DNA from 4 places in the Streptosporangium becharense genome. Region 4 is predicted to be linked to each of the others. Evidence: riboswitches for the same ligand, from Rfam matches in the RefSeq annotation. Region 4 holds a riboswitch; each other region holds the start of a gene.
What was found. A riboswitch is a leader RNA that binds a small molecule or an ion and turns the genes downstream of it on or off. The one in region 4 is predicted to bind cyclic di-AMP.

Region 1 (7,156 bases), 4.0 Mb from region 4:
GCTCCCGGCGACGCGGATGGCGCCGTGCTGTCGGACGCCGATCTGGCGATCCTGGGCGCGCCGCGGGAGATCTACGCCGCCTACGCGGCGGCGGTGCGCGAGGAGTACGGGTTCGTCCCCGAAGACGCCTTCCGGAAGGGCCGGGCCGCCGTGCTGCGCTCACTGCTGGAGCTACCCGCGATCTTCCGGATCGCGGACCTGGAGGTCGCCGCGAGGGCCAACATCCATGCGGAGCTTGAGCGGTTGTGATGGTTTACCGTCGTAACCAAACAGCATCCCCCAAGCAGTCTGTGGTAATTTGCTGAAGTCTGGTGGATTTAAGGAGTGAGTCGATGCTCGCCCAGCAGCGGCAGCAGGCGATCCTGGAGAAGGTGCGCGGCAGCGGCGGCGTCAGGGTCGCCGACCTGGTGCGGGAACTCGGCGTGTCCGACATGACGATCCGCCGCGACCTGGAGGTCCTGGCCGAACGCGGCCTGGTGAAGAAGGTGCACGGCGGCGCCACCGCCGCCGGGCCCGGATCGACCGAGGAACCGGGGTTCGCCGCCAAGTCGGCCCGTCAGCAGCCGGAGAAGGAGGCGATCGCCCGCCACGCCGCGCGGCTCGTCCAGCCCGGCACGGCCATCGCCCTGTCCGCCGGGACGACCACCTGGACGCTCGCGCACTTCCTGACCGAGGTGCCCGACCTCACCGTGATCACCAACTCGATCCGGATCGCCGACGTCTTCCACCGCTCTCCCGGGGGCGACCGCACGGTCGTGCTGACCGGCGGGGTTCGCACCCCGTCGGACGCCCTGGTCGGCCCGGTCGCGGTGACGGCGATCCGGGGGCTCCACGTCGACACGCTGTTCCTCGGGGTGCACGGGATGAGCACCCGCGCCGGGTTCACCACACCCAACCTGCTGGAGGCGGAGACCAACCGGGCACTGGTCGCCTCCGCGCACCGGCTGGTCGTGCTCGCGGACCACACCAAATGGGACACGGTCGGGATCAGCACGATCGCCGAACTGTCCGAGGCCCACGTCCTGGTCACCGACTCCGGCCTGCCCACCGAGGCCCGCGAGGAACTCGCCGCCGCGGTGGGCGAGCTGATCATCACCGAACCGCAGCAGGAGAGCGAGGCCCTGAGCCGATGAAGCGCACCGTCACCCACCTGGCCGACGGCCGCGAGCTGTTCTACTTCGACCGGCGGGACGACGCGGACCGCGGCGCGATCGACGAACGCGACCTGCCGCCCCGCCCGCCGGCCTCGGAACTGCGTTACGACCCGCTCACCGAGGAGTGGATCGCGGTCGCCGGTCACCGTCAGGGCCGCACCTTCCTGCCACCGGCCAGCGAGTGCCCGCTGTGCCCGTCCCGCCCCGGCCGGCTGACCGAGATCCCGTCCCCCGACTACGACGTGGTGGTCTTCGAGAACCGCTTCCCGTCCTTCTCCACCCAGCCGGGGGCGTACGAGCAGGTCGGTGGGTTGAGCGAGGTCCGCGCGGGGGCGGGCCGCTGCGAGGTGGTCTGCTTCACCTCCGACCACGACTCCTCCTTCTCCCGGCTCTCCCCCGAGCAGGTCGAGCTGGTCATGGAGGCGTGGATCGACCGCACGGCGGAGCTGTCCGCGGTGCCGGGCGTGGAGCAGGTGTTCTGCTTCGAGAACCGGGGAGCGGAGATCGGGATCACGCTGGCCCACCCGCACGGTCAGATCTACGCCTACCCGTACGTCACCCCGCGCACCAGGACCACCCTGGAGGCGGCCCGGCGCCACCGGGAACGGACCGGCGGCAACCTGTTCGCCGACGTGCTCGCCGCAGAGCGGGAGGCGGAAGTCCGGGTGGTCGCCTCGAACGAGCACTGGACGGCCTTCGTCCCGGCGGCGGCGCGCTGGCCCGTGGAGGTGCATCTCTACCCGCACCGCCGGGTGCCCGACCTGGGGGGTCTGGAGCCCGCCGAGCGGGCCGCGTTCGGGCCGCTCTACACCGACGTCCTGCGTCGCCTCGACGGGTTGTTCGACATGCCGATGCCCTACATCGCGGCCTGGCACCAGGCCCCGGTGAACGTCGGCCGGGATCTGTCGTACGCGCACATGGAGCTGTTCAGCATCCGGCGCGCGGCGAACAAGCTGAAGTATCTCGCCGGATCGGAGTCGGCGATGGGGGCGTTCGTGAACGACGTGCTGCCGGAACAGACAGCACATCTTTTGCGCTCCGTTGTCACGAATTAATCACCGATAGGCATCAAGTTAAGGTCGCAGGAGTATTGGAATACCACTATTATCCTTCCCACATCAGCACTAACTGCTGATATGCCTAATCCCAGGCGCCTCGCCAGGGAGCCGGGGACCCACCGCATCTGGGGTGAATCCACATCGATGGACGGGCTTCCTCCAGCCCGAACCCGTCAGCTAACCCGGTAGGCGGAAGGAGAGGAGAGTCGTGGCGGCCTCGTCCACCACGTTCCGTCGCCACGCGGTCTGGGTTCTCTGCCTAGGTGCTGCCGCGGCGTTCACCCTCGGTGCCCCCACCGCGGGCGCGGCCCCCAAACCGACCGAGGCCGAACTCCGTGCCGAGCTGGCCAAGCTCGGCAAGAAGGTCGACAAGCTGATCGAGGTGTACGCCGCCAAGCGCGCGGCGCTCGGGAAGGCGCAGAAGGCCGAAGCGGTCGCCAAGAAGAACCTGCAACGGGCGGAGACCGCCTACACCGACGCCAAGAAGCAGATCAGCTCGATCGCCCAGATCCGCTACCAGACCAGCGCGGAGAGCCTGCCCGCGATGTTCTTCGCCTCCGACCTGAGCGGTGCGGCGATGATGGAGCAGCTCACCGCCGAGCAGAGCGCCCACCTGGAGGGGTTCGCCGGCCGCCTCGACGACAGGGAGGAGGCCGCCGAGGAGGCGGCCCAGCTCACCGACGAGATCAGACAGGAGGCCGAGGAGGTCCAGACCCAGCGCGACGAGGTCGAGGACCTGATCGACGACATCAAGGGCAAGCTCGACCGGCTCGTGCCCGTCGGCTCCGGCCGCCGCGCCGACGGCACCTGGATCCCCCAGCTGCCCACCGGCGCCGACAACATCACCGACCGGACCCGGATCATGCGCGACGCCGTCATACGCCGCTTCGACCTGCCCTACACGGTCGGCTGCTACCGGTCCACGCAGGACGGCGGCGAGCACCCCCTGGGCCGTGCCTGCGACTTCATGATGAGCACCGGCGGCGCGATGCCCTCGGCGGCCAACCTCAAGCTCGGCGACGAGATCGCCGCCTGGGCCCTCAAGAACAAGGCCAGACTGGGCGTCAAGTATGTGATCTGGCGCCAGCGCATCAACCACGGCTCCGGCTGGCGCTTCATGTCCGACCGCGGCGGCGTCACCGCCAACCACTTCGACCACCCGCACATCTCGATGTACTGACCATGCGGCCCCGGAGTGGCGCGAACGGCCACGACACCGCCACCGGTCCCGGCCGGCCTGCCGCCCCGCCGGGCGGGGACGACCGGCGAAAAAAGGTATGACAACGGCGGGACGTCCCGACAGGATGGAGAACCATGACCGACACCCGGATCGATCCCCCCTTCATCGCCGACGAAGGCCCGATGCTGCACGCCTGGCTCGACTGGCACCGGGAGACCCTGGCCGTCAAGTGCGCGGGGCTGACGGAGGAGCAGTTGCGCCTGCGCTCGGCGGAACCGTCCACGTTGTCGCTGCTCGGCCTGGTCCAGCACATGACCGACGTCGAGCGCAACTGGTTCCGCAACGTGCTCAACGGTGAGGGCACCACCGGGATCTACTACTCCGACGACGATCCCGACGGCGACTTCGACACTCTGGAGACCCCGGTCGACCAGGTGTTCGAACGGTGGCACGGAGAGATCGCGCACGCCAGGAAGCTGTCGGCCGGGCTGCCGCTGGACGAGGTGGGCAAGGCGCAGCGCCGCGGCCAGGACGTCTCGTTGCGCTGGATCCTCGTCCACATGATCGAGGAGTACGCCCGGCACAACGGGCACGCCGACATCATCCGCCAGCGGATCGACGGGGTCACCGGCGAGTAGCGGACTCCCCCAGCGCCTCGGCGATCACCTGGTCGAGGTTGGCCAGGTTCGCCGGGCGGGCCGTGGCGGCCTCCGCGAAGCGTGCGAGCAGGCGGGCGAAGGTCTCCCGGTCGGATTCGTCCCAGTCGGCCATCAGGCCGTCCAGGTAGGTCCGCCGGTGACGGACGACGACGTCGAGCACCCTGCGGCCCCGGTCGCTGAGTGTCAACCGGGCCCGCCTGGCGTCGACCGCCGACTCCTCGCGCTCCACGAACCCCGCGCCGACGGCGTCGTTGACCAGCCTGCTGGCGGTGGACGGGTCGACGTCCAGTTGTTCGGCGACCGCGCCCACGGTCACCTCGGGCACGTCCAGGCTGAGCTTGTGCACGGCGTGCACGACCATCACGTTCGACATCTGCACCGGGCGCTGGGGTTCCCCCGCCCTGCGCGGACGCAGCGGCCGCGCCCATATCCGGCGCAGCCGGAACAGCGCCACGTCGATCAGCGCTCCGGGCGTCCCGTCGTTCACGGCGCCACCGTCAGCCGGAGAGGCGGACGGGGTTGACCAGGTCGGCGTACATCAGCAGACCGGCCATGATGATCATGACGAAGGCGATCGCGTAGGTCAACGGGAGCGCCTTGGCGATGTCGACGTGGCCGGGCGTGGGGCGGCGGGTGACGCGCGCGAAGCCCCGCTTGAGGCCCTCCCACAGGCCACCCGCGACGTGGCCGCCGTCCAGCGGGAGCAGCGGGAGCAGGTTGAACAGGCCGATCGCCAGGTTGAAGCCCGCCAGCAGGTTGATGAAGATGACGATCTTGTTCTCCAGCGGGGCCGCGGACGCGGCGATCTCACCGCCGATACGGCTGACGCCGATGACGCCGATCGGGCCGTTCTTGTCGCGTTCGTCACCGGAGAAGGCCGCGTTCCAGACGCCGACCATCTTCTCGGGGAAGCGGAGGAGCGAGGCGGCGGTGGCGGAGGTGAGGTCTCCCATGTGCTCCACCACGGCGCCGAAGCTCTGCCGCTCGATGACGGTCGTCGGGCTGACCCCGAGGTAGCCGACCCCCTTTTCGATCTTGCCCGGTTCGTCGAGGGACTCGCGGTCCTGGGCGATAAGGGTGGCGTTCAGGGTGATGTCCTGACCGGCCCGCCTGACCCCGATCTCGACGGGCCCGGCGCCGTTGGCCCGGATGGCCCGGGAGGCCGCCTCCCAGGTCGCGGTGGGCTTGCCGCCGACCGAAAGGATGACGTCACCCGGCCGCAGCCCCGCGGCACTGGCCGGGCTGGGCCGGTCGGCCGCGGTGCACTCGGGGTTCTTGACGTAGTCGGCGGCGGTCTTCACGCACTGCGGGATGGAGGCGATCTCGTTCTTCTGCACCTGGATGCCGAAGCCCATCAGCACGACGCCGAACAGGATGAAGGCCAGCAGGAAGTTCATCGCCGGGCCGCCCGACATGATGATGACCTTCTGCCACCAGGGCTTGCGGTAGAAGACCCGGTCTTCGTCTCCCGGGCGGACCTCCTCCAGCGCCACCTCGCGTGCACTGTCGATCAGCCCCTGCCAGGGGCCGGTGGAGACCGAGCGGAGCGTGCCGGGGGCGTCGGAGGGGCGGGGAGGCAGCATGCCGATCATCCGGATGTAGCCGCCGAGCGGCAGCCACTTGATGCCGTACTCCGTCTCGCCCTTGCGCCGCGACCACATCGTCGGGCCGAACCCGACCATGTACTGCGTCACCTTGACGCCGAACCGCTTGGCGGGCACCAGGTGGCCGATCTCGTGCAGCGCGATCGACAGCATCAGCCCCACCAGGAAGATGACGATTCCGATCACGTAGGGCCAGATCACAGGTTCATACCCCCGTCGGTTTCACCGGCAACACCCCATAAGAGATTAGCCCACATATCACGATCGCACGCCGCCGCCGGACGGACCGGTGGATCAAGCCGCTTGCGCACCCTTTGCCGAGAGGAGAGACTTCGTTGACATTGAGCGATCATCCGATCACTCTTTGTGGGAAGAAGTCGGGAGAGGAGCGTTTTGATAGGAATCCTGGTTGCCGAGCATCTGCCCCTGGTGCGGCGCGGGCTGGTGTCGTCGCTGGAGTGCCAGGCCGGCCTCAAGGTCGTGGCCGACGTGGCCAACGGTGAGGCCGTCGTCCCCGCGGCCCTGCGGTACGCACCGGAGGTGGCGGTCATCGACCTGGATCTGCCCGGCACGGACGGGTTCACCGTGGTGCTGCGGCTGCGCGAAGAGGTGCCCGGCTGCCGGGCTCTGCTTCTGGCCCGCGATCCGAGCCCCCGCCAGGTCCGGCAGGCCTTCGCCGTTCACGCGCTCGGTTTCATGAGCCTGGAGGTGGGCCCGGAGCAGCTGGCCGACGGGGTGCGCAGGGTCGCGGCCGGCCGCCGCGCGGTCGACTCGGAACTGGCGGTGGCCGCGCTGAGGTCCGCGGAGAACCCGCTGACCCGCCGGGAGCTGGACGTGCTCCGGCTGGCGGCCCAGGGAGCCGGCCCCGGCGAGATCGCCGATCGGCTGTTCCTGTCGGTGGGAACGGTCCGCAACCACCTGTCGCGCATCATGTGCAAGACCCAGGCGCGAAACCGCCTCGACGCGGTCCGCATCGCCGACGACGCCGGCTGGCTCTGACGGTTCCGGCCCGCTCCGGTGCCCGCGGAAGGACGCGGCCGGAGGACACACGGAGGGCACACGGAGAACCATGGAAGCCCACAGAAGACACGGAGCCCGGCGGAGGGCAGTGGGCCCGGAGTTCCCCCTCAGGGACGCCAGATGAGGATCAGAGCGCAGTCGTCGTTGTGCCCGGCCGACATGGAGGTGACGAGGTTGCGGGCGCCGTCGCGGAAGCCCGAGGGCACCAGACGCTCGGCCTCGCCCAGCAGGCGGTCGAGGCCGGCGTCGATGTCCCGGCCGGGCTGCTCGATCAGGCCGTCGGTGTAGAGCATGAGGGCGTCGCCCTTGCGGAGCATGCCCTGGTCGGTCTCGCAGTGCAGGTCCGGCACGACCCCCAGCACGACACCCTTGGCGGTGGAGACCCGCCATGTCCCGGCGCCCGCCTCGAACTTGACCACCGGGGGATGGCCGGCCGAGGTGATGGCGTACTCGCCGGTGGCGAGGTTGAGCCGGACGTGGA
Region 2 (7,156 bases), 3.7 Mb from region 4:
GAGGCGTGCGGCGGCGAGCTGCTGGTCCGCCGGGGTGCGCTCACCAGGGGCGAACTGGAGCTCTGCGCGCTGACCGCGGTGCTCGACGCCGCGTTCTTCCTACTCGGCCCCGGGCCGGGTCCGGGAACCGGAACGGGGCCGAGAACCGGGACGGGGTCTGGTCCGGGAACCGGGACGGGGTCTGGTCCGGGAACCGGCTCCGGGATGGCTCCGGGTTCCGGATCGGGGGCCGACCTGAGGCCCGGTTCCGGAACCGGCTTGAGCGGGCGCCGGCCCCGGTTCCGGCCGGGAGAGCGGCACTGGCTCGGAGCGCAGCGGTACGTCGAGGTGACCGGGTTGTTCCGGGAGTGCGCACGCAGGAGAACCCAGCTGGAACAGGCCTGGCCGCACACGGACCTGGACACCTCCCCCGTCGTCCCGGTACGGCGCGTCACCGCCCAGCGGGTGGTGCTGACCTCGCTCCAGTGGGAGGTGCTGATCGGCGCCGACTCCTCGGCCACCCCTCTCGACCTGGCCCGGAAGCTGGGCCGCCCCGCGTATTCGGTGCTGCTCGCCGTACGCCGCCTCGCGTCGTCCGGCCTGCTCCGCACCCCGGACCCAGCCCCCCTGGGCGGAGGCCACCCCGCACCCGGAGGCGCTCTCACCCCGCGCGACGCAGGTGCCCCGCCCTCCGAGGGCCCGCGCGCCGCAGGCGCCCCCGCGTCGCAGGACCCACCCGAGCCGCGTGCAGAAAAGACGGTGCCCCCCTCGGTGCCCCCCTCGGTGCCCCCCTCGGTGCCCCCTTCGGTGACCGCCTCCTCTGCCGTGCCCACCATGCCCACCGTGCCCACCATGCCCACCGTTCTCGCCGCGCTCGTCATGACCGCGGCACCCCCCGTGGCGAGCACCGCGGCACTCAGCGGGTCCGCCGGTGGGTCCGCCGCAGTGTCCTCCATGGAGCCCGCCGCACCTGCCGTGGCGGATCCGCTGCCCAGACGGGCGAGGGGGGCCACGGAGATCCCGGCAGCCGGGACGGGCTCTCCGGTACGGGCGACGGACCGGCTTCCCCGGGCGACCGGGGACCCGACCGACGTGAGCCTGCTCATCCGGCTCAGGAACGCATTGGAGGCACTGACGTGACCCTGGTCCGATGCCGATAAGGCTGCGGACGCTGAAGCTGATCGGAAGGAGGACGCCGGTGGAGTTGCGCGAGGAGGTGCTCCGCGAGATGGCGCTGCTGCGGGAGCGCATGCCCGACGTGAACGGGAGCATCGCGTGCAGCGTCGACGGCCTGACGATAGCCAGCGACCTGGAAGGTGACAGCGAGCAGACCGGCGCCCTCTCCTCCGCGCTGCTGGCCCTCAGCCGCCGGATGACGGACATGGCCGGCAAGGGCGCCTTCGAGGAGACGCTGATCTCCGGAACCAACGGTTACGCGGCCTGCTACGCCGCCGGCCCCAAGATCGTCCTCACAGTCCTCGCACGCCCCGGGACGAACCTGGGCCTGCTCCGGCTGGAGGGCCGTAAGACGGCGGCGCGGCTGGCCGCCGTCGCATCCCGTATATCGCTGACGCACTGATCGGAGACACCAATGGGCAACATGGACATCTCTCTCAAGGAGATGTTGGCGATCGACGGCTCCATCGGGGCGGTCGTCGTCGACTACAACAGCGGGATGGCGCTGGGTGCGCTCGGCGGCTCCAAGGATCTCGACCTTCAGGTGGCCGCCGCCGGCAACACCGAGGTCGTCAAGGCCAAGATGCGGACCATGGAGTCACTCGGCCTCAAGGACGGCATCGAGGACATCCTCATCACGCTCGGCACCCAGTACCACATCATCCGTCCCATCAGCGGCCGCGGCGGCAAGGGGCTCTTCCTCTACCTCGCGCTCGACCGGAACCGGGCCAACCTCGCACTGGCACGCCACACCCTGCGCGCCATCGAGGAGCGGCTCGAAATCTGATCCTCCGGTACGGCCCGCACCCCGGGAGGCGCGGGCCGTACCGGAGCTCACCGCTCGGCGGCGGCGGTGAGCGCGTCGATCTCCTCGACGAACCTCGGCCAGAGGGCACGGGGAAGGTCGTGTCCCATACCGGGGAAGGTGACCAGCCTGGCGCCGGGAATCGCATCGGCGGTGGCGATCCCCCCGGAGAGCGGGACGAGCTGGTCGTCCTCGCCGTGCAACACGAGCGCGGGGATCCTGAGCTCCTTGAGCCCCGGAGCGCGGTCGGCGGAGGCGAGGATGGCGGCCAGCTGCCGGGAGGTACCCGCCGGGTCGTAGGAGCGGTCGTAGCTCAGCCCGGCCACCCGCTCGATCCGCTCGTGGTCGAACGGGTAGCCGGGTGAGCCGATGACCTTCCAGGTCTCCAGGGCCCGCCGGATCGCGGTCTCCCGGTCGGGCGACGGCGGCGACATCAGGGCCGCCATCGCCGCGTCGGTCGGCGGGGCGGCCTGCGGACTCGGCGTGGACATGATCGAGGTGAGGCTGCGCACGCGGTGCGGGTGGCGGATCGCCAGCGACTGGGCGATCATGCCGCCCATCGAGACGCCGACCACGTGGGCCGCGTCCCAGCCCAGCACGTCGAGCAGCCCGGCGGTGTCGTCGGCCATGTCGTCCAGCAGGTACGGCACCCGGCCGCCGCCGCCCAGGACGGGGGCCCCGGCCTCGTGCAGGTGGGTGCTCTCGCCGATGTCGCGGTTGTCGAAACGCACCACGTGGTGCCCGCGGCCGGCGAGGAGGCCGCAGAACTCCTCATCCCAGTGGATCATCTGGGAGCCCAGCCCCATGACCAGCAGAAGCGGGCGTCCCCCGGGGGAGCCGAAGGTGTCGTAGGCGATCTCGATGCCGTTCGCCGAGGCTCGCAGAGTCATGTCCCTCCCACTGTGCGGATCTCGCAGAACAGAATCTCATTCTGTAGAGAGGGGGGCAAGCTCGGAGGTCATCCGGCCGAGGGGGAACCGGTCAGCCGGGCGGGGGACGGCATCCGCGGAGGGACGGCCTAACCTTGCGGCACGCCCTCGTCGCCTCGGCACGTGTCCGGGCATGAAGGTACGAAGGAAGGTCCCGTGTTCGCGTTCCCCGCCCCTCGCCCGTCCCACCGGTCACCACGTCCGCGCGCCGCCTCCCGGAGGCGCCGAGCCGCCGCGGCGGTGGCCGCGCTCGTCCTGGGTACGGTGCCGGCGTGCACGTCCGGCACACCTGACACACCCGGCGCGGGCGGCGCCCCGGACACGGCTCCCGCCGGGAACGTCCACCGCCTGACGATCCCCCCGGCGCAGAAGGCGGGAAGCGTGCGCCTCGACGGCATGTGGCCCTTCCTCACCCGCGAGGAACTGATGGAGCGACGCCCCCACGTCCCCGACCTCGCCGTGCAGAACGCGGTCCAGATACGGTACGAGGAGATCAAGAAGGCCAAGGGCCAAGACTGGACCCGGAACCTCATCTTCACCGGCTACGACGTGACCATCCGCGCCGACCAGCAGGCGCCGGTCGTCGACCGCATCCTCGACGACTTCGTCGAGGGCGAACCCGACCGGGAGTTCACCGTCCCCACCGGCTCGTTCGGCGGTCACGCCCGCTGCGTGGGGGAGGAGATCTCCCTCAGCGAGACCGGGATGTGCGTCTGGGCGGACGACGGCACCGTGGGGGTGGTGCTCGGCGCCATCTTCACCGCCGCCGAGCTGACGAAGCTGCTCCCCGGCTTCCGCGCCGCCGTCGAACGCCGACCGTGAGGGCGGTCGGCGTTCGGCGCGACGTGGCAGCGCGGGGTGGCACGGGGCGACACCGTACGACACGTGGCGACACCGTACGACGCGCGGCGTAGCGGCAGCGGCAGCGGCAGCGGCAGCGGCACAGTACGACGCTCGGGGTGGCGCGGCGTGGTGCAGCGCGGCCAGCGCGCGGCGTGGCGCAGGTGCGGCGTGGTGCAGCGCGGCCGGCGCGCGGCGTGACGGAGGTGCGGCGCCGGACCGTGGAACGTGTCAGATACCCCGGCGGCCGGTGGAGCGGCGCAGGCGGCCGGTGACCAGGTAGGCGCCACCGCCCACGACGGCCAGGCCGGCCAGGACCACCGCTACGGCACCGGTCGAGTCGGAGGGGGAGGTGGCGGCGGCGTTGGCGGTGCCGGCCAGGTTCCGGGCGTCCTTCTCGGCCGCCTCGGCACCGGTGGCGGGCACGACGTTCGCGGACGCGCCGGCCTCCGGCGCGGCGACGGGCTCGGTGGAGGACTTCGCGGCGGGCTTCGCGGCGGACTCGGTCTCGGCCTCGGGCCTGACGGCCTGCTTCGGCTCCGCGACCACCTTGGGCTCCTGCGCCTTCTTGGGGGCGGGCTTGGCGACGAGCGGCTTCGGCGGGGTGGCCGGGTTACGGTCCTTGCGGCCCCAGGCACCGGTGGAGAAGGCCACCGGGTGGTTCTTCCTGCCCACGCCGTCGCCCCACTTGGTGATGACGTACTGGACCTTGATGTGGCCCATGCCGCCGTTGCCGTTGACCATGAGCGTGCGGGAGTTGAACGTGCCGCCGGTCAGGTCGGCGAAGGTCTTGGCGTCGAGGTCGAGCATGATGCCCCGGTTGGAGGGCTCGCCCGGACCGCGGTCGCCGACGAAGAACTTGGCCTTCTTGCCCTTGTAGATGACGTAGCCCTCGGTGAACAGGGGCCAGCTCGGGCTCGCGGCCATGCCCTTCTGCATCGGCTTGCCACTGGCGGGCAGACCGGTGTCGCCGGCGCGGCCGGAGGAGTCGTCCCAGAAGTAGGAGGCCGTGGTCGATCCCTGGAGCATGACCCTCTCACCGGCGGCCTCGGGCGTGTCGGCCACCGGGGCGGTGTGCACGGCCGGGACGGCGGGGGCGAGGACCGGGGTGGCGGCGGAGGCGGGGAGCACGGAGGTGACACCGGCGGCCGTCAGCGCGCTCGCACCGACGAGGACTGCCGCCGCGAGGCGGTTGCGGTACGGGCCGAAGGAGAAACGCATGGGAGAAGGGGCTCTTTCGCGAGGGAACAGGGCGGCCTCGTGCGGCACACGGCGGAGGCACGGGCGAGTACGCGCTCGACGAGAAAGGCGTAGCGGGATCTACCGGGAGCTACGCGGAGCGCGGGTGGGAGCACACCGCGATCGGACGCGGTGAAAGAGGTCTGGTGAGCTGACGACGGCGGCCCGGGGAACCGGCACGCGAAGGGCCACGGGGGCGGGACGTGCGGGGTCCGGGACGGAACGCGCGGGTCTACGGGACCGGTACGGCCACGGAACGCGCCGACACGGTGACGCGGTGATCCATGGGGATCTCCTCTCCATCTCGTCTACCGGGTTAGCTGACGGGTTCGGGCGGTGGAGTTGCCCTACCGCCGCGGGGTCGCGGCGGATTCACCCCGGGAAGGTGGGTCCCCGGCTCCCGGGGCCTGGCGGCCCTCGGGACTCGACGTCGGCCGGCCGCTCCTTCTTCTGCCGAAGGGCAGGTCACCGACCGATAACAACCAGGACACTACCCAGTGCAATCGGACAAAGCAAAGCAAACCCCACGAAAAGCCCAGAAGATCTACCTACTACCTTCAAGAAACCCTTACCCCGGGACGCTCCCCGGGAGGCCGGAACGGCTGTCACACGGCCGTCCCGGCGTCCCGTCCCGAACCTGTTCCCGAGCCCGTCCCGGCGTCCCGTCCCGAGCCCGTCCCGAGCCCGTCCCGACGTCCCGTCCCGAACCTGTTCCCGAGCCCGTCCCGCCGTCAGTCCCACCAGAACGACCAGGCGTTCCTGCCCTTGATCTGCTCGGCGTAGTCGATGAGGGTTCCGGCACCCTGGATGATGCTGTCGGGGCAGAACGTCCAGTGCTCGGCCGCGACGTGCAGGGCGTGTTCCGAGGTCGTCGGCGGCGCGGCGACGCTCAGGTCGAGGGTGTTGAACCCCATGCCGACCACCCTCGCCCCGAACCTGTCCTCCCAGCTGCGCACCACGGCGGCCAGCGGGACCATCCACTCGTTGTGGTTCAGCGCACCCTGCCAGCCCATGACGGCGAGCGCGTCGGCGCCCCGTTCGACCGCGACCAGACCGAGCGGGGTCCTGCGCTCGGCCACCAGGCCGGCGTACCAGTCGGCGACCACACCCGGGTCGGCGACCAGCCTCCCCGGCGGCGCGGGCCCGGGGCATTGCGGGCCGAAGGGGTCGAGCAGGTCGATCTGGTCGGCGTGGGCCTTCGCCACCCAGTCGGACCAGACCTCGGTCATGAACGCGGCGGCGTGGTAGTTGTCGATCTCGGTAGGGGCGTCCGGAGCGATCTGCCCGGCCGCCCAGGGCTGGACGGAGTCTTCCAGCAGCACCGGCCAGAGGCCGGAGTGCTCGTGCTGGGCACGCAGCAGGGCCCAGTACTCCCCGGACACCGTCACCTCACTGAGCCAGAAAGCCGGTCGGACGCGGATCGACAGCTGCGAATAACCCGGGTCGGGCCAGACCACGTCACCGGGCGGCAGCTCCACGGGGAGCCACCGGCCTTCGCCCCCGTCGGCGAACAGCTGGCCCAGAAGTGGCGGAAGGTGCCCCCGCTCGCAATCGTCCATCTCTACCGATCCGATCCTGACCACGGATCAATTTTGGCCTGTCAAGCGTCCCAAGGGACAGTTCTGCCCTGGCACCGGCAAAAATTATCGGTACAGAAGAGTACGAAACCGGGCGGGGGGCCGCCTCCTCACGTCGCACGCCGGACACCTCCCGCTCCGGGCCCGGACACCTTCCACTCCAGACCCGGACGCCTCCCGCTCCGGGCTCGGGCACCCGGAGTTCCACCCCCGGACGCGCCGGAATCGGCCCGCGCCGGGACCGGTCCGCGCCGCCCCGCGCTCGCCGGTCGCCGGAGACCGGCCGGCGGACCTTCACAGTTCGTCTCCCTGTCGGCCGCGGCCCCCGGAAAGCACCCGATCGCAGCCGGGAGGACAGGATGGCCGTGTTGTGCAATGCACAACCTTGTGCTGCAGATGTCCACAAAGCATCTGCTCTCCCCTACCTTGATCTGTGTGTTCGAGCAATCAGATCGTCGCGGAACACCACGATGAACGACTCCGCCCCGGGACGTGACCGGCCCACGGACCTGGACCGCTCCCTGGAACCGAACCCGTCTACCGGCCCGGACCGCTCCCCGGAACCGGACTCGTCCGCCGACCTGGACCGCTCCCGGGAACCGGACTCGTCC
Region 3 (7,156 bases), 2.4 Mb from region 4:
CGGCGGGGCGCCAGGGCGCCGGAACGACGGGCGCTCTGCACGAAAGGCGACAGGGAGTCGCGGAGCTTCTTCGCGTTAACGTCACTCAGGTCAATCTCATAGCTGGTGCCGTCAATCGCGAAGGCGACCGTCTCATTGGCCTCGCCCCCATCGAGGTCGTCGATGAGAATCTCCTGGATCTGCTTGGCCATCTACGCAATCCTTTCGCGGAGTATTGTTTGATTCACAGCTAAACATATACCCGCAATCGAGGGGCGGCAATTCCGCCGACCGGCGATTCCCGGGGAACCGTGCCCCGGAGGGATCAGCCCTTCTGCGGCCCGGCCGCGTCGGGCTGTTTTCCCGACCGCCGGGCGGCCGCTTCACCCCGAAGTAGCTTGACCACTCCGAAGATGAAGGCCCCTCCGACGACCGCGGGGGGTATCAACGCGGACAATACGTCGTACATTCGTCCTCGCTCCGCACCGTAGGTGGCTTTGTGGGGGACCATGGAAATGTGGTGGCGACTCCCGGGCCACACGGGTCGCGTGCCCGACGGGACCGGTCACGCCCACCACGACCATAGCGCCACCGGGTGGCGGCGCGCGGCACAGGGGCGACCATGTCTGCCACTGTCTAGCTTAATGCTTCTCTCCAGCCGCCTTACCGGTTGCAGTACGTAAAGCCGCGGGGAAAAAACCGACAGGGTGATCGAGTGATCATCATCGTCTCCCGAAAACCAATGACGCCTCAGGTCCGGGCCCGTGCCGTCACCGGCGCTCCGGCCGCGAAAGCCCTGGTGAAGGGGCTTGCGACCGGACTGCACGGTTCTCGGTCACGAGTCTGGAGATCTATGCTGACAGGTTCATCACGACAATGCCCACCGCCTGCTTTGAACGCCCGGGTAGAGACCGGCCCGCTTCATCGCGCCGACAGACGCGATGGGGCGGGTCCGTGGAACAAGACGGATCTTCAACGCTTTCTCGCCAAGAGTACGACCCTCTCCGGCGTCGAGTACATAGTCGTAGCCCTTATAACCACCAAAGGCGATGAGCACTTCCGGACAACCTCGGCAACACCACGGCCCTCGCACCGGATCGCTAAGAAGAACTTCACCACCCGTCCGGAAGGAGCCGGAGAAGCCGGGGAAGGCTTAGAAGAATCCTCCGGGAGAGGCGCGAAGATGACGCCGCGGACGATGCGGCCGGCCGGTGGCGAGCCCATTCGACGGCCGGCCCTTGAAGTCCCGGCGGTGGCCGATCCGGCATTGACATCTCATAGCGCGGGTCCGCCGCGTGTGAGACCGGCGATGATTCTCGGCCGGAGCCCCGCGGCCTTCCGGCGGGCCGGGAATGGGTTTGCACCCGTCCCGGGGCACGGGACCGGCGCCGTTACCCGGCCGCCTGCGGGCACCCAATTCCCCCCGACGCACGAAAACGGGGCCGGCGGTCGCACCGCCGGCCCCGTTATTCGCGGGACTACTTGACCTTGACGACCACCGTCTCGGCCACCTTGTCGTGCAACGCCTGCTGCAGGGGCTTGTCCCACAGCAGCCACAGAATGTTGACCAACATGAAGATGCTGGCGGCCCAGCCCAGGAACGGCACCCAGTTCACGGCCTGCGGGCCCCAGAGCACGCCGGCGCGCTTCAGCGCGACGTCGGAGGACAGACCGCCCGGCGGCAGGACACCGCCGACGGGCACGACCTTGATCCCCATGACCATCTTGCCGACCGTCTGGCCGCCCCGGGAGAGCATGAAGAACTCGTAGGCGAAGAAGATGGCCGCGATGATCAGTGTGCTGACGAGACTGGCGGCGAACGCCCCGCTCGCCTCGACGGAGTCGCCGGTCTTGTAGTTGTAGCTGGGCGCCGTGACGAGGATCAGGCCTATGACGATGGTGACGACCACCGCCGGGATCGCAAGGATGATGCCGTCGATGAACCGCGCCACCAGACGCTGCCACCACTCCGCGAGGGGGGCGGGGGCTCCGGGGGGACCGCTGTAGGCCTGCTGGCCGTAAGAGGGCGTCTGGGCGTAGGAGGGCTGCTGGCCGTACCCGGGTTGAGCCTGTTGGCCGTAGCCGGGCTGCTGGCCGTAGGAGGGCTGGGCCTGCTGACCGTAGTCAGACTGCTGACCGTAACCAGGCTGAGCCTGCTGACCGTAAGAGGGCTGCTGGCCGTAACCGGGCTGAGCCTGTTGGCCGTAGCCGGGCTGCTGGCCGTAGGAGGGCTGGGCCTGCTGACCATAGCCGGGCTGCTGACCGTAACCAGGCTGAGCCTGCTGACCGTAGGAGGGTTGGGCCTGCTGACCGTAGTCAGACTGCTGACCGTAACCCTGCTGCTGGCCGTAACCAGGCTGGGCCTGCTGACCATAGCCGGGCTGCTGGCCGTAACCAGGCTGAGCCTGCTGACCGTAGGAGGGTTGGGCCTGCTGACCGTAACCCTGTTGCCCGTACCCGGGCTGCTGGCCGTAGCCGGGCTGGGTCTGTCCTGGACCGGTGTTCGGCTGCGCGCCCTCCGACCGGTATCCCACAACTGTCACATCGGGGTCGTGCCCGCCGGGGGCTCGGCCCACATTGTGCTGCCCGTAATCCGGCTGTCCCGAGGGGTTGCGATCACGCTCGGGATCATCCTGTGGATACGGCGGCTGTCCGGTGCTCACCGCGTCACCTCACTTAGACTGCGCATGCGGCGTATGTAGACTCACATGCTTGCTGCTGCACAAGGTATCGATATAGGTATCAACAGTCACCTTTCCACTGAGTCAGCCCCGCCGTCATGAAAGTCCGGCTCGCGTGTCAGATGAAGCAGCATGCGGGTGTTGCCCAAGGTATTCGGCTTGACGTGCTCCAGGTCGAGGAACTCGGCGACGCCTTCGTCGTACGAGGCGAGGAGCTCGGCGTACACCTCCGGGGAGACGGGCGTGCCCTGGATCTCCCGGAACCCGTGGCGGGCGAAGAAATCGACCTCGAAGGTCAGGCAGAAGACCCGGCGCAGGCCGAGTTCCACGGCGGTGCGGATGAGCGCCGAGACGATCCGGTGGCCGATCCCCATCCCCCGGCAGTCGGGGTCGACCGCGACGGTGCGGATTTCGGCGAGGTCCTCCCAGAGCACGTGGAGCGCTCCGCAGCCGACGACCCGGCCCGCCCCGTCGGTGGCCACCCAGAACTCCTGGATGTCCTCGTAGAGGGTGACGGTGGCCTTCTCCAGCAGCCGCGGCCCGGCCCCGCCGTAGGTGTCGACGAGCCTGCGGATGGCGCGGACGTCGGGGGTGCGGGCACGGCGGACGACGACCTCGGTGGCACCGGGGCCGGCCGGGTCCCGCTCCGTCTTCTCGCCCCCCGATCGGGAGGGCCGTCCCCCGGCGACGGCGCCCGGGGCCGTGACGGGGGAATGCTCCGCAACCTGGTCCATGACTGATCAGCGTACGTCCTCGGCGGACCCTAATTACGGCTCATCCATAACACTCCCGCTCCGGCTCCGAGATGGCCGCCGACCGGCGAATTGCCGCGCCGCCTCCGGCGAGACCACGCAATGTGGCCGATCTCATCTTCGGTACGCCCGCGGACCTGGGGAGACCGGGGGCCACAGGCGTCACGGGAACGATAAAGGCAGCGTAATGGGCATGTGGATCTTGAAGCGATGTGATGCTCCCGTGACATTTCAGTTGCGCAAGCTCTACGAAGTTCACAGTTCTGGTTGAGCAGGAACCTCCGTTGCACTAATGTCCGTGCTCGATGTCAGAGACGTGAAAGCCTGACCCGCCGAATCCCCCACCCCCGGGGGAGCCGGGGACCCACACTTCTCCATGAAGTCCCCGGGGTGAATCCGAGTGCCACCGGCGCACCCGGTAGGGCTGCCTCCGGCCCGAACCCGTCAGCTAACCCGGTAGGCGGCCGAGGAGAAGAGGAGCCTTCTGGTGAAGCGCACGCGCGACCGCGGACGAGAGCACGCGGGCAGCGATGCCCGCGGTCGAGAACGCACATCGCGCAGGCTCCGCCGCCGTATCGCGATCATCGGGACGGCCTTCGCGCTCCTGACCCTCGGTACCCCGTTCATCGCGGCCACCGCCGACCCCCGGCCCAGCCTCCAGGAGCTGGCCGACCAGGCCGAGAAACTCCACGACGAGATCGGCACGCTCACCGAGCAGTACAACGGGGGGCGGGTCAAGCTCAAGCAGGCGCAGCGCGCCGCCGAAAGCGCCAAGAAGACCCTCGCCACCAGCGAGTCGGAGCTGAAGATCAAGCGCGACAAGGCCGCGCTCCTGGCGCAGAGCAGCTACATGGCGGGCGAGCTGACCTCCGGGCTCGCCTTCAGCCAGTCCGCCGATCCCGACTCCTTCCTCGACCAGGCCACCACCGCCTACGCCCTCCAGCAGCAGCAGAGCGAGGAGGTCGCCCAGCTGAGCCGGGCGATCGAGGACGCCAGGCAGGCGCAGGCCACCGCCAAGGCCAGGACCGAGGAGGTCCAGGAGCTCCTGTCCGACATCGGGAAGAAGCGCAGCAAGATCGAGCGGCTGGTCGCGCGGGTCGAGAGCGACCTGTTCAGCGAGGTGCGCACCCGGGCCGCCAGCAACCGGGGAGCCCGGGTGAAGGTCGAGGTGCCCATCCCCGGAAGCGGCAAGGCCGCCGAGGCCGCCCGCTGGGCACTCACCCAGCAGCTCAAGCCGTACATCTGGGGTGCGGAGGGGCCCAACGGCTTCGACTGCTCCGGGCTGGTCATGTGGGCCTACCAGAAGGTCGGCATCAGCCTGCCGCACTACACCGGCGACCAGTGGGCCGCCGGCACCCACATCTCCAAGGACCAGCTGCGTCCGGGTGACCTGGTGTTCTTCTACAGCGACCTGCACCACGTGGGGATCTACCTCGGCGGCGGCCTGATGGTCCACGCGCCGCGCACCGGGGACGTCATCCACATCGCCAGCATCGAGAACCGGCCCTTCGCCGGCGGCGTCCGCATCGCCGACTGATCCGGCCTGCCCGCCAGCGGGCAGGCCATCCGCCGGCGGGGTGTGCCTTCCGGCGCCCGGGTCCCGGGCCGGGACCGGGCCGCGGCCGGGGGCGAGTTCCCGGGAAAGCGGCATGACCGGGCGCGGCCGACCGCCGCCGCCGCTGCGGCAGGAGACCTCCGACGCCGTGGGTGCGGACGGCGCCGCGGCGCGGCGGGGAACGCCGGTCGGGTCGGGCCCGGGGACGCCCCGACCCCCCCTGTACGGCCCTGTGGTGGCGCGTACGACCACGGGCGCGATGCCCGGAGGAAAAGGGTGAGGGCCCTAGATGAGACGGCGGCGGGCCGCCCAGGCCACGGCCTCGATGGCCGTGGCGACGCCGATGCGGTCGCAGATGCCCCTGAGCCTGCGCCTGACGGTCCGGCCGCTGATGTCGAGGCGGCGGCCCACCCTGTCGACGGTGACACCCTTGGCGAGCTCCGCCAGAAGCACGAGATCGTCATCACTGAGATCGATGTCGCCCGGGCCCACGGGGCTGTCGCCATGGCGCGAATCCACTTCCGGATATGCCATCTGGAGTCACTCCCCCCGCTCAGGAATCCGGACGTGAAGACGCCGGGAATCAATACCGCCCGTCAGGAACGGTAAACGCCATGTTCAAAGGTCGTCAAGTTCCGCTCTTCACGACACGCGGCCACTATTGACATAGTACGTACAACATGGAGTACTGATGATATGTCGCCGCCTTTGGCACTAAGTCCCGACAAGGCCGAGGCACAGGCCCGGCCGTCGTCGGCGCGCGGCAGCAACGACCCTCACAGAACAATCTTTCGCCATGCCGCACGCGCGGAGATCCTCGCAGGTCCACGGCCTGGACCGGGTCCCGTTTTCCGGAAGAAACGATCCGTCGGCGGTAGTGCGCGGCCTGCGGTCACGGCCTTGACGCCCCCCGGGAAAACGCCCCGCAATGGGAAGACCGCACGCTGCCTTTGCGGCATTCGATGATTATCATTTGGCGCCGCCCGGATACCCCGCGGTATGCGGCACCGGCGGAATATGGTTCCCATGTCGTTCGGCGACCCGACGGTAATTAGGGGAACGACCACGCCCGCGACGGACACATCGGGCCGACCGGGACCCGGCCCGCCTGCCCCGGCCCGCGCCGACCCGGCGTACGCGCGCCGCCGAAGGTCACGAGGACGGGATCCGCTCTGTTTCGGACAGCCGGAAAGCACGGCCGGCCACCGGGCACGGTCTCGCACACCGAACGACCGAAATACCCGACCGACCCACCGGCCGCCTCCGCGCACCGCGGTCGCTGAGTCGTCGCCGGCGCCACTGAGGCGCCGCTGAGTCACTACTGGGCCGCCATCGCGCGCTCCGCGGGCGGCGCCGCTTCCATCCCGGACGCGGCGCCGGATCGGTCGTCGACCGATCCGGCGCCGCCGTGCGCACGGGAGCCTCACACACCGCGGCGCACCGGCCGGTGCGCGAGGTGCGGCGCCGCCGCGCGGGGGCCTCACCCCGCCGGGGCCGGCACTCCTGCCCGATCGTCCGCTCGGCTCAGCCCGCCGGCTTGACCAGCGGGAACAGGATGGTCTCGCGGATGTTCTTACCGGTGAAGGCCATGACGAGCCGGTCGATGCCCAGCCCCATACCGCCGGTGGGCGGCATGCCGTACTCCAGCGCGGTGAGGAAGTCCTCGTCGAGCTGCATGGCCTCCGGGTCACCGCCCGCAGCGAGCAGGGACTGCTCGGTGAGGCGGCGACGCTGCTCGATCGGGTCGACCAGCTCCGAGTAGGCGGTCGCGAGCTCGGTGCCGAACCCGATCAGGTCCCACTTCTCGGTGAGGAGCGGGTTGTCACGGTGCTGACGGGTCAGCGGGGAGGTCTCCAGCGGGTAGTCCATGACGAACGTGGGCTGGACGAGCGTGTGCTCGACGAGAGCCTCGAAGATCTCCTGGACGAGCTTGCCCTGGCCCCACTTCGGCTCCCAGTGGACCCCCCGCGTGTCCGCGAGCTTGCGGACCTGCTCCAGGGGGGTCTCGGTCGTGATCTCCTCGCCCAGCGCCTCGGAGACCGACCCGTACAGGGTGATCCGCGGCCACTTCTCCAGGCCCAGGTCGATCTCCCGGCCGTCGTACTCGACCACCGAGTGCCCCAGGGCGGCCACGACCGCCTTCTGGATCATCCGCTGGGTCAGGTCGGCCATGTCGTTGTAGTCGAGAT
Region 4 (7,156 bases):
ACGCGCCGGCCACCACGGGCAGCCCGCTGGCGGACGCCTCCAGGTAGACGATGCCGAGCCCTTCGACGTCGGCGCCGCCCAGGCGGGTCCGGCACGGCATGGCGAACACGTCTCCGGCGGCGAGGTGACCGGGCAGCTCCGCCTCCGGCACCGGGCCGGTCATCCTGACCGACCCGCCCAGCGGCCGGGCCAGCCGTTCCAGCTTCCTGCGGTAGGGGCCGCCGCCGACGATCAGGAGCACGGCCCGGGGCACGTCGCGCAGTACCGCGGGCCAGGCGCGCAGCAGCGTGTCCTGGCCCTTGCGGGGCACCAGCCTCGACAGGCAGACCACCACCGGCCGCTCGCCCAGCCCCAGCACCGCGCGCACCCGCGCTCCGTCCGCGCCGGGGTGGAAGACCGCGGTGTCGACTCCGGGCGCGAGCCGGACGAGCCTGCCCTCCGGGATCGCCCCGGCCAGCCTCCTGCGGGTGTACTCGCCCAAGTAGGTGACGACGTCGGCGTGCGCGCCGATCCGTGCGAGCAGGCGGCGGCCGGCCGGGAACCCGGCCCACGCCGCCTCGTGGCCGTGCGTGACCATGACGACCCGGTCCGCCCCCGCCGCGCGTACCCGGGGTGCGAGCAGCCCGAGCGGGGCCGCCGCCCCGAAGACCACGGTGTCGCACCCGAACTCGGCGATCAGGCCGGCGGCCCGGCGTGCGACGGCGGGCGTGGGCAGCATCAGCGAGGTGGGGTGCCGCACGACCGGGTACGGCTGGCGCAGGTCGAAGTCCGCGCATCCGGGCCAGTCGGGGGCGTAGACGACCACGCTGTCCGGCGGCAGCCGGGAGACGAGGCCGTGCACGAACGACTGGATGCCACCGGTCCGGGGCGGGAAGTCGTTCGTGACGACGAGCGTACGTTTCACGGCTCCCGCAACCCGTTCAGCAGGGCCCAGGAGCGCGCCATGGCGATGCGCTCCGGCGCCGGAGGATGAGAGACATAGAGCACATACTCGACGACGTCCGGCGACAGGTCCGAGATGTTGGTGACCGAAAGCCGTTTCTGCATGGCGACGAACGTCGCCGGGTCCCGGGTGAGGTCCAGCGCGTGGGCGTCGGCACGGGCCTCGATGTGCCTGCTGACCAGGTTCGTCGCCGGCCCCGACAGGACCGTGGCCAGGCTCAGTGCCCCCGTCAGCAGGGCCGCCGCCCGCGGGTCGCCGAGTGAGGAGAGCCCGGTCCGCCGCCGTACCGCCCCCGCCGAGGTCACCGCGTAGAGCAGGCAGGCGCCGAAGGCCGAGCCGAGACCGCCGATGAGTGTGCCCGCCAGCACGTCACCCGCCTCGGCGTGACCCAGCTCGTGCGCCACCACCAGCTCCACCTCGTCGGCGGGGGCCTGAAGCAGGGTGTCGTAGACGACGATCCTGCGGGTCGCGCCGAACCCGGAGACGTAGGCGTTGAGCGCGGTGGTCCGGCGGGAGGCGTCCGCGACGAGCACGTCGTCGACCGGCACGCCGTCGCGGGCGGCCATGGCCAGCAGATCGTCGCGGAGCTGCCCGGCGGGCATCGGCCGGAAGTCGTTGAAGAGCGGCTCGACCACCACCGGGTAGGCGAACGACGCCAGCAGGGTCAGCCCGAACGCACCGGCCGCCGCGGGGATCCACCAGTTCCGGTAACGCCGCGCCAGCGCGATGACGGCCAGCACCATGATCGCGATCAGCGCGGTCCTGACGCCGATGTTCTTGAGCCGGTCGGCCGTCCAGGTCAGCCAGGTCTGGGTGGACAGCCCGAAGTCACGCAGGTAGGTCTCCGACCACACGCCCAGCGGCCAGCGCAGCGCCTCGGTCGCCGCGGACAGCGCCACGACGCCCAGCAGTGCCCGCCACCACCACGGCCCTCGCAGGCGGCCGACCAGCCGCCCGCCCAGCGGGGTGGCCACCAGCACCCCGGCGACGACCAGGGTGAGCCCCAGTGACAGGTAGCCGGGGACGCCGACCAGCGCGTCGAAGGTCTCGGACCGGGCGATCTGGGCGGGGGTGAAGTCACGGGCCGGGTCCGGAGCGACCTGCGGCGCGTTCCCGGGCAGCGTCCGCCAGGGCGTGGTGAACGCCACCACCGCCAGCGTGACCGCTCCGAGAGCGGCCAGCGCCCACCCCGCCGCGCGCGTGCCCGCGGGCTTCTCCGTCGTGATCGGCATCAGGTGAGTTCCCTCCGGAGGTAGTCGCGCCATGCCTCGGTGAGCCCGGCCTCCGGCAGGCCCAGCGTGCTCCCGACATCGTTACCGTAGAGCCTCACCAGTGCCCTCTCGCCGAAGCGCTCCGCGATGAACCGGCAGGCGAGCCACGCCTCCTCGTACGCCTGGGCGAGGCGGGGGGCGCCGGGGGCGAAGTCGGCGGACACCGGGAGGCGGACGGGGACGGTGCCCGCGCGCACCTCCGTGGCGAGTTCGGCGGCGGCCTCGCGGACCGGGATCGGGGCGTCGCGGTATCCCACGTAGTCGGCGAACCCCTCCGACAGCCACACCGGCACCCGGCCGCCCCGGGTCGCGCCGGTGGCCACGTGGGTGAGCTCGTGGGCGACGACCACGTCCCGGCCGGTCGGGGTGAGCCGCGCGTAACCCGAGGGCAGGACGATCACCCGGTCGGCCGTCGCCATCGCGGCCAGTCCCCGGGTGCTCCCGGCCCCGGCGAGCGCCGCGGCCTCGGCGTCGGTGGCGGGGAACAGGACCAGGGCCCGCACCGGCCCCCAGACGGCCCCGACCGCGCGGCGGGCCTGGTCGGCCCGGACCGCCAGGTCACGCAGGGCGGTGGACGGGACCCGGTGACCGAGCACCAGGGAGTGCTCGCCCCGGACGGCGGTGACCTCACCGGGCCATAGTCCCGGAACGTCCGGTGGCAGGTCACGGAGGTCGGGCGGCAGGTCGCGGAGGTCGCGGGGAAACCCGGGGAGGACGCGGGGGCCGCCCGGCGGGGTCTCCGGCGCGGAGGCCCGGGGGCTTCCCGGGGCATCGGGTGCGGTGTCCGGCTCGCGCGAGGACCACCCGGCACCGCCGTGCAGCGGCCCGGCCCCGGAGAGCGAACCGGCGCTCATCAGCGCCAGCATCCCGGCGAGCACGGCGCGGCGCCCTTTCGGGGTGGACATACGGCTCGATACTACTTGACGGTCACGGATCCGGCCGGGACGCGCCGCGCGACGCCGACGGTGATGACACGGCGGCGAACGCAGTCGGGCCGACGCGGGGACGCCTGCCCGGAGACGGGGGCCGACCGGCGGACGTGGATCGGCTCGAAGACCGGACCGACCGGCGGACGTGGATCGGCTCGAAGACCGGCGGACGTGGATCGGCCCCGTCCCTCCCGGAGGATGGACGGGGCCGTCATCCGCCGATCAGGCTCCCGGCCGGGCCGCTCCGGCGAAGGAGGACCGGTAGTGCCCCTTCAGCTTCACGATCCGGACCGTCTTGCCGCTGCTCGGCGAGTGGACCATCCGCCCCTTGCCGACATACATGCCGACATGGCCCTTTCCACTGAAGAACAGCAGGTCACCGGGGCGCAGATTGCTCCACGAGACCTTCTTCCTGATCGCCCGGTACTGGCTGTGCGTGATCCTGGGCAGGGTCACGCCGGCCTTGCCCCAGGCGTACTTGACGAGCCCGGAGCAGTCGAACGCGCCGGGGCCGGTGGCTCCCCACCGGTACGGATCGCCGATCTGCTTCTTGGCCACCGAGACGGCCTTGCCCGCCCGGATCTTCTGCAGCGCGGCCTTGCTCAGCTTGGCCTTGGCCCTGCTCTCGCCGCTCTTGGCCTTGCTCTCGGCCTTGGCGTCGGTTTCGGCCTTGCCCTCGCTGTCGGCGCTTCCGGCACTCGCGGCACTCGCGGTGCCCTCGGTGTTCCCGGCCTGCTCGGAACCGCTCGCGGTGCCGTTGACCTGAAGCGCGGGCGCGCTGTCCGCCATCGCATTCGTCGTCATGGGCCCCAGGGTGACCGCTCCGGCTGAGGCGGTCAGAGTGAGGGCGAACCCGCCGAGGGAGAGGCGGAGAAGATGCGAACGACGGGGGTTGTGCAGGGTGGTAGACAGGATTTCTCCTTGGGACTTCCATTGATGCCTACCGGGTTAGCTGACGGATTCGGGCTTGGAAGATGCCCTACGGCATGGAACTGCCGATTCACCCCTGGCCATGCTTTCGCGGGCCCTTTGGGTCCCCGGTTTCGTGCCTCCTGGCTGCACGAATTCGGCAGGCCACCGCGTGGGGGCGTACCCCCGGGCAGAGGGAACGGTGGCCGGTTGGATTCTCTATGCGGGAACCGGCCCGGAGGCCGGTCTCGACCGCGGCAGCATGGCTTGCAGCCGCGAGGCCAGAAGGTACCCGGATCCTCAACATCCGGCAAAGGTCTCCCCAACCGTGTAGATCGAAAATGGCTTCGTGATCTACCCGTTATCCCTGCTTAATGCATATTTATAGTAACGAGATATGATCCTCGTCACATTCCTCGCACCACACCGTAGAGATCGCCCCATATGTAACATGCGTCACAGTGATGTAGATCTTGGTTTGTTCCCCGCCGGAACGGGAGACACCCAGTTCGGCCCTGAAGGCACCCAAGGGCACTCCAAGGCACCCGCCCGGGGCCAGCGCCGCGGCAGGCGCGGCGCTCCCGAACCCGGCGAGGGCACGGACACATCGGTTCGGGAGCGGCGGTGGAGGGAACCGGGCACGGTGCGCGGAGCAAGGTGCGCGGAGAAGCGGAGAACGAGAGCGGCCGTCGCAGACCATCGGCGAGCGTCGCAGACCGCCGACGAGCAGCAGAGCACCGGCAGGCGATGCGGGCCAGGCACGGCGCGGATCACCGAGGCCCGCAGCGCGCTTCCCCGCCACCACCGGCCGGCCCCACAGCCCGGAATGGAGCGCGGTCCCCCACCATCGGTCCCAAGCCGCCCGAAAAGAACGAAAGGCGCTCAGCGGCGAATCCAAGGCCGCCCAGGGAGGGACGGTGTCCAGCGGTGAACCCGGGACGGCTCAGGGGCGGACGGCTCCGACGAGGCGGCGGCCGTAACCGGACAGGGGGACGACCTTGACGACGTCGCCGGTCTGCGGGGCGTGCACGACCCGCCCGTCTCCGGTGTACATGCCGACGTGGCCGAGCCCTTCACTGAAGATCAGGTCGCCCGCCTGAAGCTCGTTCAGCGAGACCTTGCGCGCGGCGCCCCAGCTCCACTGCTCCCAGGTCGTACGGGGCAGGCTGACGCCGCCGCTGCGCCAGGCGGCCTGGACCAGGCCGGAGCAGTCCCAGCCGCCCGGGCCGGTGCCGCCGTACTGGTACGGCTTGCCGATCTGGGCGAAGGCGAACTCCAGGGCGGCACGGGCGTTGCCCGACGCCGGGCCGTTGTACTGGATGCCGGCGCTGTTGGGGTCGCCGGGGTTGTAGGCGCCGAGCTCCCGCAGGAGCTTCTTCTGCGCCTTGATCATCTTCTCGGCCTTGGCCTTCTCCCCGGCCAGTTCGTCACGCGTCTGGTCCGCCTCGTCCAACGCCTGCTTGGCCTTGTCGCGGCTGTCCCGCAGCTCCTTGGTGGCCTCGTCGAAGGCGTTCAGGGACTGGGCACGGGTGGCGGACATCTGGTCGGCCGTGGCCAGCCCGCTCAGCAGAGCGCCGGGGTCGGCCTGGCTGACCAGGTTCTCCAGTCCGCCGACCGCTCCGAACTGGTAGCTGCTGACGGCCATGGTGACGAGTTCCTTGCGCAGGCCCGCGACCCGCTCGCTCTGCCGGGTGAGGTCGGCGTTGAGCGTCTGGTACTTCTTCCTGGCCCGCTTCCACTTCTCGGAGGCCTGGTTGTACTTCTCGACGACCTGGTCAGCCTGCTCGTTGAGCTTGTCCAGCTTCTTCTTCGCCTGGGCGAGCGTCGGCTTCGGCTCGGCACCGGCACTGCCGGTGGGAACGGCCATCACGAGCGCGAAAGCGAGCCCGGCAGCAACCGGAATCCGAACCAACCTACCCGGCATACCCGCCACGGCCACGACAACGCCTCCCGAACGCATCGACTGCGGCGAAATAGTACAGAAGAAGTAAGGACCAGCTCACCTTTTCGCCAAGTTCGTTCCTCAGCGGCAGGCGGCGATGGCGCAGATCTTGGCCGTCATCCTCCTGGCGTCGCGGAGCTGGGTGGCCCAGTCGGCCTTGGCCGGCGCACTGTACTCCCCCGCCCAGAGGTAGACCAGGACGGCGTTCCCCTTCCTGACCAGCACGCTGCGGTCACCGCCCACCCCGGCCTTCTTGCCGTAGTAGACCTGCCCGGAGACCTTCAGCGCCTCGTCGCCGAGACCGGTGACGGGGGTGGGGACGTACCGGTAGGTGGAGCCGGCGCTCGTCGTCGTCCCGCAGGCGGCCAGCGCGGACCGCACCTGGGTGACGGCCTTGGCGGCGTCGGCCGGCGAGGCGTACAGGACGACCTGCTCGACCTTCATGAAGTCGGGCACCCCGGTGAAGGTCACCGTGCGGGCCGCCACCCGGCCGACTCTGGCCAGGCTGCCCCTGTCGCACGGATTGACGGCGAGCTTGGCCTTGACCGAGTGGCTGACCTTCCAGTTCGTCTCGGGGTCGTCGTCCTTCTTGGCGGCGTCCTTCTCGTACAGCAGGAAACCCTTGGGGATGGCGGGCGCCGCGACGGCGGCCGCGGGGATCGCGGACGCGGCGGGAACGGCCACGGCGACGGCGACGCAGGCGAGCGCTATGATCTTCTTCATCGAATCGACCTCCTGCGTGATCCGATGCGCCACGGCCGCAAAAGGTTTACGTATCTTGTGGAGAATGTGGAAGCGCCGTGGTTGACCGCCGGTCAGCCACGCCCCAGACGGCGCAGGAGCAGCATGGAGGGCACCGGGCGGGCGCCCATTCTGCGGACCGATTCGGCGACCTCACGGTCGGAGGAGACCACCGCGACCGCCCGCCCCTGGGGTTCGGCGCGCACCAGCTGGCGGATCAGGTCGTCGGCGATCTGTCCGGGCGAGCTGAACAGCACCCGCACCCCCCGGGGAGCCGAGACCGGAACCGGGCCGTTCAGTTCGGCTCCGTCGAAGACGCAGGTCAACTCGGTGCGGGTCTGCGCGTAGAGCCCGCCGAGACCGGTCAGCAGGCGGTTGCGCTGGTCGGCGAGGGTGAGCGTGCCGTACCCCGTCTTGGTCA

Region 1: another riboswitch for cyclic di-AMP. It lies ahead of F4562_RS25240 (coiled-coil domain-containing protein); the one in region 4 lies ahead of F4562_RS07345 (C40 family peptidase).
Region 2: another riboswitch for cyclic di-AMP. It lies ahead of F4562_RS35195 (hypothetical protein); the one in region 4 lies ahead of F4562_RS07345 (C40 family peptidase).
Region 3: another riboswitch for cyclic di-AMP. It lies ahead of F4562_RS18230 (C40 family peptidase); the one in region 4 lies ahead of F4562_RS07345 (C40 family peptidase).

What each region holds. Positions count from the first base shown of each region.
Region 1 covers NZ_JACHMP010000001.1:5,735,428-5,742,583, reverse strand. Annotated here, with positions in the region: gene F4562_RS25255 (HD domain-containing protein) at 1-249, shown strand, start outside; gene F4562_RS25250 (DeoR/GlpR family DNA-binding transcription regulator) at 333-1,133, shown strand; gene galT (galactose-1-phosphate uridylyltransferase) at 1,130-2,209, shown strand; cyclic di-AMP (ydaO/yuaA leader) riboswitch at 2,282-2,418, shown strand; gene F4562_RS25240 (coiled-coil domain-containing protein) at 2,421-3,392, shown strand; gene F4562_RS25235 (DinB family protein) at 3,527-4,030, shown strand; gene F4562_RS25230 (MarR family winged helix-turn-helix transcriptional regulator) at 4,017-4,538, opposite strand; gene F4562_RS25225 (M50 family metallopeptidase) at 4,549-5,856, opposite strand; gene F4562_RS25220 (response regulator transcription factor) at 6,049-6,654, shown strand; gene F4562_RS25215 (PP2C family protein-serine/threonine phosphatase) at 6,783-7,156, opposite strand, start outside.
Region 2 covers NZ_JACHMP010000001.1:5,444,192-5,451,347, reverse strand. Annotated here, with positions in the region: gene F4562_RS23915 (hypothetical protein) at 1-1,119, shown strand, start outside; gene F4562_RS23910 (roadblock/LC7 domain-containing protein) at 1,130-1,558, shown strand; gene F4562_RS23905 (hypothetical protein) at 1,571-1,942, shown strand; gene F4562_RS23900 (alpha/beta fold hydrolase) at 1,990-2,850, opposite strand; gene F4562_RS23895 (hypothetical protein) at 3,046-3,711, shown strand; gene F4562_RS35195 (hypothetical protein) at 3,961-4,950, opposite strand; cyclic di-AMP (ydaO/yuaA leader) riboswitch at 5,259-5,408, opposite strand; gene F4562_RS23885 (DUF4253 domain-containing protein) at 5,700-6,551, opposite strand; gene F4562_RS23880 (IclR family transcriptional regulator domain-containing protein) at 7,016-7,156, shown strand, end outside.
Region 3 covers NZ_JACHMP010000001.1:4,135,368-4,142,523, reverse strand. Annotated here, with positions in the region: gene F4562_RS18245 (histone-like nucleoid-structuring protein Lsr2) at 1-191, opposite strand, end outside; gene F4562_RS36395 (RDD family protein) at 1,458-2,642, opposite strand; gene F4562_RS18235 (amino-acid N-acetyltransferase) at 2,729-3,394, opposite strand; cyclic di-AMP (ydaO/yuaA leader) riboswitch at 3,733-3,891, shown strand; gene F4562_RS18230 (C40 family peptidase) at 3,900-4,949, shown strand; gene F4562_RS18225 (helix-turn-helix domain-containing protein) at 5,253-5,486, opposite strand; gene lysX (bifunctional lysylphosphatidylglycerol synthetase/lysine--tRNA ligase LysX) at 6,492-7,156, opposite strand, start outside.
Region 4 covers NZ_JACHMP010000001.1:1,715,363-1,722,518, forward strand. Annotated here, with positions in the region: gene F4562_RS07330 (glycosyltransferase family 4 protein) at 1-904, opposite strand, end outside; gene F4562_RS07335 (M48 family metallopeptidase) at 901-2,175, opposite strand; gene F4562_RS07340 (gluzincin family metallopeptidase) at 2,175-3,119, opposite strand; gene F4562_RS07345 (C40 family peptidase) at 3,366-3,947, opposite strand; cyclic di-AMP (ydaO/yuaA leader) riboswitch at 4,066-4,225, opposite strand; gene F4562_RS07350 (C40 family peptidase) at 4,996-5,919, opposite strand; gene F4562_RS07355 (sensor domain-containing protein) at 6,076-6,717, opposite strand; gene F4562_RS07360 (NYN domain-containing protein) at 6,810-7,156, opposite strand, start outside.